3 regions of the Monashia sp. NPDC004114 genome follow, and region 3 is predicted to be linked to each of the others. Evidence: predicted binding sites of a transcription regulator. Region 3 holds the regulator's gene; each other region holds the start of a gene.
What was found. The regulator LexA, encoded in region 3, represses DNA repair genes until DNA is damaged. The targets are predictions, from matches to a motif close to TCGAACANNTGTTCGA.

Region 1 (3,270 bases), on a different contig from region 3:
CTCGAACGAGACGCTCCACCGGTCCCCTCCCGACCCGTGCGGGCACGCCGCGATCGCGGTTGCCTCGCCGGTCGCCGCGGTCACCTCGGGCGCAGCCGGTCAGTCCCGCTGGTGCTCGGGCAGCCCGTCGATGGCCTCACGGATGACCGGCCAGGCGATCTCCCCCGAATACCCTTTGCGCGCAAGCATTCCCGCCAGGCGTCTCGCCTGCACGTCGGAAGCGAGGCCGGACATCGTGCGCAGTCGCTTGGCAACGAGTTCCTCGGCTCGCACCCGCTCGTCCTGCGGACCGACCGCAGCCAGCGCATCGTCGGCGATGTCGCCGTCGATCCCCTGCTTACGCAGCTCGTGGGCCAGCGCCGTTCGGGCCAGGCCCTTGCCGGCCTGCTTCGAGCGGACGAGGAGCTCCGCGTAGGCCTCGTCGTCGACGAGCCCCACCTCGGTCATCCGGTCGAGGACGCGATGGGCGACCTCGTCATCGCAGCCGCGCTGTCGCAGCTTCTTCTCGAGCTGCGCCCGGCTGCGCGGAGCCAGGCTCAGCTGGCGCAGCACGATCGCCCGGGCAACGGACTCGGGGTCCGCCTCCGGCGCCTCGGACTTCGGGTCGTCCGGAGCCGGGGTCCACGCCGGTCTGGGGGACGCCGGCCTGGGGGCCGCCGGCAGGGCCGTGTCGTTGCTGGACGACGCCGGGCCACCGCCGGCCCGCACCCCGACGACGCCCTCCGCCTTCGCGAGGGCCTGCGCGGCGCGGGCCAGCCGGTCACTCTTTTCCGAGCCGGCCATCGTCAGAAGTCGACGGGCACGTCCGCGACCTCAGCGGGCTGGTCGACGCGCGGCCCGACGCCGAGCTTCTCCTTCACCTTCTTCTCGATCTCGTCGGCGAGGTCAGGGTTGTCCTTGAGGAAGTTGCGGGCGTTCTCCTTGCCCTGGCCCAGCTGGTCGCCGTCGTAGGTGTACCAGGCGCCGGCCTTGCGCACGAAGCCGTGCTCGACGCCCATGTCGATGAGGCCGCCTTCGCGCGAGATGCCCTGGCCGTAGAGGATGTCGAACTCCGCCTGCTTGAACGGCGGGGACACCTTGTTCTTGACGACCTTGACCCGCGTGCGGTTGCCGACGGGCTCGGTGCCGTCCTTGAGCGTCTCGATGCGCCGCACGTCGAGGCGGACCGAGGCGTAGAACTTCAGCGCCTTGCCACCTGTGGTCGTCTCCGGCGACCCGAACATGACGCCGATCTTCTCGCGGAGCTGGTTGATGAAGATCGCGGTCGTGCCGGTGTTGTTGAGTGCACCGGTGAGCTTGCGCAGGGCCTGGCTCATGAGGCGGGCCTGGAGTCCCACATGGCTGTCGCCCATCTCGCCCTCGATCTCGGCGCGGGGCACCAGCGCCGCCACGGAGTCGATGACGATGATGTCGAGCGCGCCCGAACGGATCAGCATGTCGGCGATCTCGAGGGCCTGCTCACCGGTGTCCGGCTGGGACACCAGCAGCGCGTCGGTGTCCACGCCGAGCTTCTTCGCATACTCCGGGTCGAGCGCGTGCTCGGCGTCGATGAACGCCGCGATCCCGCCACCCTTCTGTGCGTTCGCCACGGCGTGCAGCGCGACCGTCGTCTTACCGGATGACTCCGGCCCGTAGATCTCGACGATGCGACCTCGGGGAAGCCCGCCGATGCCGAGCGCCACATCGAGTGAGATCGACCCCGTCGGGATCACCTCGATCGGCGGCCTGATGTCGTCACCGAGACGCATCACGGCACCTTTGCCGTAGCTCTTCTCGATCTGCCCCATCACCGAGGAGAGCGCCTTGTCCTTGTCCTGCACCGATGCCATGAGTGGCCACCTATCTGCCGTCTGCTCTGCGGTCGTCTACCTGCGACCCGGACGGCTCGTCGATATCGCGATCCGTTGTCGGGTCAGACGTTAGGTGCCGGCGCCGACATCGGGTTGGAGCCACGAGACGGCCTGTGGATGATGCGTTCTCGGCGCAGGACCTGTGGAGAACACTACCGAACACGTGTTCGAAGTCGACCGCGACACGCCGTCGCTCAGACCGGTCCCTGCTGTCCGCCTTGAGCCCCGGGCGCGACGCGGTCGTCGCGGCCGAGCCGACGCTCCGGCGGGACGTCCATGTCGTCGCAGAGGGCCTCCCACACCTGACGCGGTGGTACCCCGTCCGCGAGTGCCTGCACCACGGTCCGGTTGTCGAGCGCGCCGATCACATGATCGCGCGCGAGCGACCCGGCATACGCCGGCCCGAACTCGTCGTCCATCAGCGTCCAGAAGTGGCTCATGCGCACTATGAATGCTCCTGACCTGCGCAGACACGAGGGCTCGTCAGTCTCGGTCCGTCTCGCGCAAGCGAGCGGCCCATCGACCCGATCACCATACGCGCCATCGATCTCGGCCACGATGCGAGCCGGCCCGTGGGCCGCAGAGGCACCCGCCTCCGGAGCCACTCACGTCAGCCCGGGCATCACCCGATGCCCCGGGCCGGAGGTTCGCCTCTCCCCAGCCTTTCCTCCACGAAGGCGTGAGGAGAGACGAACCCCCAAGCGGGAAGGACAGACCTGACGTACCTTCCAGTGACAAAGACGGCCGAGGCCGCCGTTCGTGACGCCGGTGTGCCGATCGGCCGCGACCCCCAAGGCGACGCACGTCCGCTCTGCCGCGCTGGGCAGCTGTCCGGCGGCGCAGCGAACCCCGCCTCGAATCGGCGTCACGACCACCCGCGCCCGCGCCGGGTGGAGCCGACGAGAGACCCGACGAGCGCGCCGGTCCCGTTGGCGAGCACGTCGCCGACCGAAGCGACGCGCAGGCCCGGGAGGGCGAGTGCCTGGACAACCTCGGCTCCGCCGCTGATGAGCAGGCCGACGAGTGTGATGGTCCACCACGGGCGCCGGGTGAGCAGTGCAGCCAGGCAAGCCGGCACGAAGAATGCTGCAACGTTGACGAGGACGCTCCACAGGTCGGGGGTGAACCACGGTTGGCGGCCGGTGTGCGCCCACAGCCAGACCCACGTCTCGATCTGGAGTCGCCTCAGGTCGCTTCCGCGCGGCCAGAGCAGGACCCCGAGAACGAGGAGGACGACGGCGCCGAGCGGGACGACGATGATCACGCGACGGCGGGAACGACGGGATCCCGGTGCCGAACGCCCGCTGGACAAGCGCACCCCTCCTGTCACGACCCCGCCCTCCGGGGCCCATGAACTGGGACGCGGGAATGGCGCGATCGTGACGCGGGCCCTGCACCGACGTCACAGGCACTGGTACGC
Region 2 (3,270 bases), on a different contig from region 3:
GAACATCTGGCGACCCTGACCTCACTCGGCGCCGAGGCGGTCACCGTCCGACGACCCGAGGAGGTCGAGCGGGTCGACGGGCTCGTCATCCCCGGCGGCGAGTCGACGGTGATGGACAAGCTCGTCCGAGCCTTCGAGCTGCAGGAGCCGCTGCGCAAGCGGATCGCCGACGGCATGCCCGCCTACGGCTCGTGTGCCGGGATGATCATGCTCGCGGACCGCATCGCCGACGCGCGGCCGGATCAGGAGACTCTCGGCGGCCTCGACGTGACGGTCCGCCGCAACGCCTTCGGCCGCCAGGTCGACTCCTTCGAGCAGAACCTCGAGTACGCCTGGCTCGACGTGTCGCACGCGGGCACCGTGCACGCCGTCTTCATCCGCGCACCCTGGGTGGAGGAGACCGGTTCTGGTGTCGACGTGCTTGCCCGCGTGAGCGAAGGCCCCGCCGCCGGTAGGATCGTCGCGGTCCGGCAAGGGAACCTCATGGCGACCTCGTTCCACCCCGAGGTGCTGGGTGGCGACCGCCGGATCCACGCCGAGTTCGTCTCGATCGTCAGAGCGCACCGCCGGTAGCTCGGGCGCGACACCCGGCGACGCGATCACCGGCGGCGACACCCGGCATGCGCGACATCCAGGAACGCGACACAGCACACGAACGCGAGGACACTGCATGAGCGGCCACTCCAAATGGGCCACCACGAAGCACAAGAAGGCTGCCATCGATGCCAAGCGAGGCAAGCTCTTCGCCAAGCTCATCAAGAACATCGAGGTCGCGGCCCGTCAGGGCGGCGGTGACCCGACCGGCAACCCGACGCTCTACGACGCGATCCAGAAGGCCAAGAAGTCGTCGGTGCCCAACGACAACATCGACCGCGCCGTCAAGCGCGGTTCGGGCGCCGAGGGCGGCGGGGCCGACTACCAGACGATCATGTACGAGGGGTATGCCCCGAACGGCGTCGCCGTGCTCATCGAGTGCCTCACCGACAACCGGAACCGCGCCGCGGCCGAGGTCCGCACCGCGCTGACGCGCAACGGCGGGCAGCTGGCCGACCCCGGTTCCGTGGCCTACGTGTTCAACCGCAAGGGCGTCGTCATCGTGCCCAAGGACGCCGGCTCGGAGGACGACATCCTCGAGGTCGTGCTGGAAGCCGGCGCCGAGGAGGTCAACGACAACGGCGACACCTGGGAGATCGTCTCCGAGGCGACCGACTTCGTGGCCGTCCGCAAGGCCGTGCAGGACGCGGGGATCGACTACGACTCCGCTGAGGCCTCCTTCGTGCCGAACCTCCAGGTCCCGCTCGACCTCGATGGCGCCAAGAAGATGATCCGGGTCATCGAGGCGCTCGAGGACAGCGACGACGTGCAGAACGTCTTCGCCAACGGCGACATCCCCGACGACGTCCTCGCCCAGCTCGACGACGAGGACTGAGCGCAACCAAGGCACGCACCCGACGTTCCGCGGTGCGAGGGAGGCACGCCGGTCACGGCGTGCCTCCCGTTCTTTCCCGGCGGGGTGGATACGGTGGTAGCCGAACACCTGTTCGCATGAGGCCGCCCAGCGTCGCGCCCCGACCACAACCCGAGGAGGTATGCCGTGCGCGTCCTCGCCGTTGACCCCGGGCTGACCCGCTGTGGCGTGGGAGTCGTCGACGGCGTGCCCGGGCGCCGCCTGTCCCTCGTCGAGGTCGGAGTGATCCGGACACCCTCCGGCGACCCCACGCCGAAGCGCCTGGTCGCCGTCGAGGATGAGCTTCGACTGTGGTTCGACCGGCACCGCCCCGAGGCGGTCGCGATCGAACGGGTCTTCGCCGACACCAACGTCTCGACCGTCATGGGCACGGCGCAGGTCACCGGGATCGTCATGATGCTCGCCGAGCGTCGCGGCCTGCCCGTCGCGCTGCACACCCCGACCGAGGTCAAGGCCGCTGTCAGCGGCAGCGGACGTGCCGACAAGGCCCAGGTCACCACGATGGTCACCCGGCTGCTCGGGCTCGAGCGCGCCCCCAAGCCCGCCGACGCCGCCGATGCACTCGCGCTCGCGATCTGCCACGTCTGGCGCGGTGGCACCCAGAGCCGGCTGGAAGAGGCGCACCGCGAGGCCCTGGCCCGTGGTGGCACCCGGCCCGGCGGCATACCTGCGGCCCGAAAGGTCCGGACACCCACAGCCCGTTCGGCTCGCAACCTCCCCGCACTCCCGACCACTGGAGCCCAACCTCGATGATCGCCTCGCTGTCCGGCACCGCCCTCAAGGTCGGCCTCGACTCGGTCGTCGTCGGGGTCGGGGGAGTCGGCATGCTCGTCCACACAACCCCGGCAACAGCCGCGTCGGTGCGCCTGGGGCAGCCGACCGAGCTCGCGACCTCCCTCGTCGTGCGCGAGGACTCCCTGACGCTCTACGGCTTCGCCACCGACGACGAGAAGGTCATCTTCGAGACCGTCCAGACCGTGTCGGGGGTGGGGCCCCGGCTCGCGCTCGCCATGCTTGCGGTGCACTCGCCCGACGCAGTCCGCGTCGCTCTGGGCACCGGCGACCTCGTCGCCCTCACGAAGGTGCCCGGCATCGGCCGCAAGGGCGCCGAGCGGCTCGTGCTCGAGCTGAAGGACAAGATCGGGGCGCTCCCGAGCTCCACCGGCGCCCCGGAGCCCGTCCACCTCGACTCCGGCGAGCTGTGGCGCGAGCAGGTCCGCGAGGCCCTCGTCGGTCTCGGCTGGACCGTTCGCCAGGCCGAGGACGCTCTGGACAAGGTGGCCCCCAAGGCCGCTGAGGGCGCCGGTGTCTCGGCCCTGCTGCGGGCCGCGCTTCAGGAGCTCGGCCGATGAGCGAGGCCCGCCCCGCGCCGTGGGAGTCCGGCGACGGACCCGCGCTCGAGCCTGAGATGACATGGCACGACGGCTCGTTCGATGCGACCGCCCGCATCGTGGACGCACGGCTGGACGAGGCGGACGAGGCCGACGAACGTCAGGTCGAGGCCGCACTGAGGCCGAAGCGACTCGACGACTTCCCCGGGCAGAACCGCGTTCGGCAGCAGCTGGGCCTCGTCCTCAAGGCGGCGCGGCGTCGCGGCACACCGCCGGACCACGTGCTCCTGTCCGGGCCACCTGGCCTGGGCAAGACGACCCTGGCGATGATCGTCGCCAGTGAGCTCGAGCAGCCGATCCGCATCACCTCCGGCCCCGCCATCCAGCACGCCGGGGACCTCGCGTCAGTGCTGTCCTCGCTCGCCGAGGGCGAGGTGCTCTTCCTGGACGAGATCCACCGCATGTCGCGCT
Region 3 (3,270 bases):
TATGCCGCCCTGCCGGAGTCGGGCCCCGGCCCGTCCGAGCGATGGACGTCCGCCGACTTCGCGACCGAGCTGCACGCGTGGGTGGGCGGCGCGCTCGGATCTCTCGGGCACGAGCTCGTCGCTCTCGAGCCGGTGCACCAGCGACCCTGGTCGACGGTGTGGCGCGCCCGGGCCGGCGACGGCGGACTGTTCTGGGCCAAGCAGAACTGCGCACACCAGAGCTTCGAGGCGCACCTGCTCATCGTGCTCGACCGCCTGGCAGGGGATCGGGTGGTTCCGGTGGCCGCGGCGGACATCCACCGCGGTCTGCACCTCGTGCCCGACCAAGGGCCGGTCTATGCCGAAACGGTGCCGGCGGACGACATCGACGCATGGTGCACGGTCGCCGTCGAGGCGATGCACCTGCAGCGCGAGCTCTTGGGACGCGAGGCTGAGCTCGCCGCTGCCGGGCTCACGAGGATCCGCACAGCGGAGGTCGCCGAGTACGTGACCGCCCGGGCGTCGTCGCTCGCGGGCCTGCCGGCCGATGACCCTCGACGGATGCCTGCGGACGAAGCCGCCAAGGTGTGCGCACTCGATCCGGTGATCCGTGGCTGGGCGGCCCAGGTCGAGGCGCTCGACCTCCCGGACACGTTGGTGCACAACGACCTTCACGGGCACAACGTCTTTGCTACGGACGGGCAGATGCGCTTCTTCGACTTCGGAGACGCCGTGCTCGCGAACCCGCTCTGGTCACTGCTCATCCCCCTGCGGGTGATGTCGAGCCGGCTGGAGGCCGGGGTGGACGACCCACGGTTGCGTCGGGTGGCGGACGCCGCAACGGAGGTGTGGGGAGACCTTCGGCCCGTCGGTGAGCTCCGGGCCGCCCTGCCGGCGGCCCTGCAGCTGGCACGACTGGGCCGGGTGGAGGCGTGGCTTCGGGTCGTGGCGACGATGACGCCGTCCGAGCTGGCCGACTTCGGTGACTCGCCCAGCTGGTGGCTGGCGTCGCTGCAGGAGGAACCACCGCTCCGCTGAGCGGTGCCGGCTCAGACGCGGCGCAGGACGGCGGTGACCTTGCCGAGGATCGTCGCGTCGTCGCCGTCGATCGGCTCGAAAGCCTGGTTGTGGGGGAGCAGCCAGACGTGGCCGTCCTTGCGCTTGAACGTCTTGACCGTGGCTTCGTTGTCGAGCAGGGCCGCGACGATGTCGCCGTTGTCGGCTGTCTGCTGTCGTGACACCACCACCCAGTCGCCGTCGCAGATGGCGGCGTCGATCATCGAGTCCCCGACGACCTTGAGCAGGAAGAGCTCGCCCTCGCCGACGATCTGCTTCGGCAGCGGGAAGACGTCGTCGACGAGCTCCTCCGCAGTGATCGGCACTCCGGCGGCGATCCGACCCAGGACCGGGACGTATGCCGCCTGGGGACGCGAGTCGCCGCTGTCGGTCTCCAGGTCGTGCTGCTGCACGCCGAGGTCGATGTCGCCACGGCGCCGCGACGGGCGGGCGTCGGGCGAGACGACCTCGATCGCGCGCGGACGGTTGGGGTCGCGACGGAGGTAGCCCTTCGTCACGAGGGCGTTGAGCTGGTGCGAGACGCTGGACGGGCTGGCCAGGCCGACGGCGTCACCGATCTCACGCATGCTCGGCGGGTATCCACGCCGGTCCACAGAGTTGCGGATGACCTCGAGCACACGCCGCTGGCGCACGGTCAGGCCGTCGCCCTTGTCGCGGTCGGGAAACTCGGTCACGCCCATGATGTCCCCTTCGTCGTGCTCGTCAGACCCCGATGTCTGGCTTGCGGTGAGCGCCGCTCGGGCGCTCGTGAGGGCCAGTGTCAGTGGTGACTGGTGTGGTTGGTGGTGTGAGAACAGCGTACGAGGTTCGAACACAGTTGCCAAACACCTGTTCGATGCGTGTCTCGACTTCGTCGAACAGACGTGCTACAACTCGTACAGACGTTCTATCGAACACCTGTTCGTTCGGCCATCAGCAAGGGGAGGTCATCATGAGCGCCATCGTCGTCGAGGCAGCGCACCGGCAGCAGGCTCAGGGGGCCCCGTGCGACCCGCTCCCGGCCCCTCGCGGGCGTGGCCATCTCGTGCTCGTGCCCACCGGTCCGGATGCGCTCGGTCCGGCGTCGACGCCACGCCCACGTCTTCGTCTGACCCGGCGCGGGCGGCTCGTCGTCGCGCTCCTCGTCGCCGCCGTCGTTGCCGTGCTCGGCGTGGCAGCCGCCGTCCAGCGCGCCGGCGCCGTCAGCGAGCCGCGTGTCATCACCGTCCAGCCGGGCCAGACCCTGTGGGGCATCGCCTCGCGGGAGCTGCCGGACCTGCCGGTCACCAGCGGCATCGTCGAGCTCCAGCTCGCCAACAGCCTGTCGACCTCGCAGATCCACATCGGTCAGCGGCTCGTCATCCCGACGCCCTGACACCGCGCCGCCGGGCCCTCGTCTGGTGACGGGCCCGGCTCCATGGCAGCCGCGTTGGCTCCACCTTCAGCGGCTGGCGGTAGCGGCGCTTCGACCCCGCCGCTCTCGCCCGGACGCCGCACCCCAAGATCGGGGTGCGGCGTTCTGCCACGCCTGGGCGGTGTCGAGGGGCGCGCCGCCCCGCCTGTCACACGACGGGCCGGGCTGGTGCACGGGCCGTTGATCGGTGACGCGCGGGACGGAGCGCTCACTCGGCCGGAACTCAGCCCGACGGCATACCTCGCCGGCTGTGGTGCCTCGCCCTGTGGACGGCCTCCTGTGCCGTGCGCATCCCTGTGGATGACGCGATGCGACCGATCCCCTTGCCTCCATAGCCTGTTCGCTCCGACGAAGGGAGTGCAGGTATGCGGTATGCGGTGGACACGGACGCGCTGCACGACAGCGCCGACGCCGTGGACCTGGCGCTGTCGCGACTCGAACGGCTGGGCATCGTGCCAGTGATGGGCTCGGTCGCGACGGGTCTGCCCGGAGGCCGCGTGGCCGGTGCTGTGGCACGGCTCGCCTCGGTGTGGGAGTCGCGGGTGTCCGACACGAGGTGGATGCTGCGAAGCCTGGGAGGCGAGCTCGTCGCGGCCGCCGAGTCGTACGACGCGGTCGAGCGGGCTGTGGGGCGCGCCGTGGCCGACCGCGTTGTGGCCGACCCAGGAGCTGTGGACGACCAAGGAGCTGTGGTCGACCGGGGACGGGTTGCTGGCCCATGACGATCAGTGTGGGTGCCATCAGGTCCAGCCGGCCCGAGCAGCTCTCGGCCACGAGCCGCCGGCTGGAGGAGCAGCGCGAGCAGGTGCGCCAGATCATCC

Region 1: recA (recombinase RecA) is a predicted target of LexA. The motif match lies at 2,006-2,021, and genes of this name have one in related genera.
Region 2: ruvC (crossover junction endodeoxyribonuclease RuvC) is a predicted target of LexA. The motif match lies at 1,530-1,545, and genes of this name have one in related genera.

The regions. Positions count from the first base shown of each region.
Region 1 covers NZ_JBSGGK010000019.1:16,867-20,136, forward strand. The annotation lists gene ACWEOW_RS20365 (regulatory protein RecX) at 100-783, opposite strand; gene recA (recombinase RecA) at 786-1,829, opposite strand; gene ACWEOW_RS20375 (DUF3046 domain-containing protein) at 2,045-2,296, opposite strand; gene ACWEOW_RS20380 (VanZ family protein) at 2,716-3,114, opposite strand.
Region 2 covers NZ_JBSGGK010000002.1:98,412-101,681, reverse strand. The annotation lists gene pdxT (pyridoxal 5'-phosphate synthase glutaminase subunit PdxT) at 1-573, shown strand, start outside; gene ACWEOW_RS03210 (YebC/PmpR family DNA-binding transcriptional regulator) at 671-1,429, shown strand; gene ruvC (crossover junction endodeoxyribonuclease RuvC) at 1,595-2,221, shown strand; gene ruvA (Holliday junction branch migration protein RuvA) at 2,218-2,820, shown strand; gene ruvB (Holliday junction branch migration DNA helicase RuvB) at 2,877-3,270, shown strand, end outside.
Region 3 covers NZ_JBSGGK010000005.1:170,421-173,690, reverse strand. The annotation lists gene ACWEOW_RS09030 (phosphotransferase) at 1-1,017, shown strand, start outside; gene lexA (transcriptional repressor LexA) at 1,029-1,736, opposite strand; gene ACWEOW_RS09020 (LysM peptidoglycan-binding domain-containing protein) at 1,988-2,410, shown strand; gene ACWEOW_RS09015 (hypothetical protein) at 2,815-3,171, shown strand; gene ACWEOW_RS09010 (alpha/beta hydrolase) at 3,168-3,270, shown strand, end outside.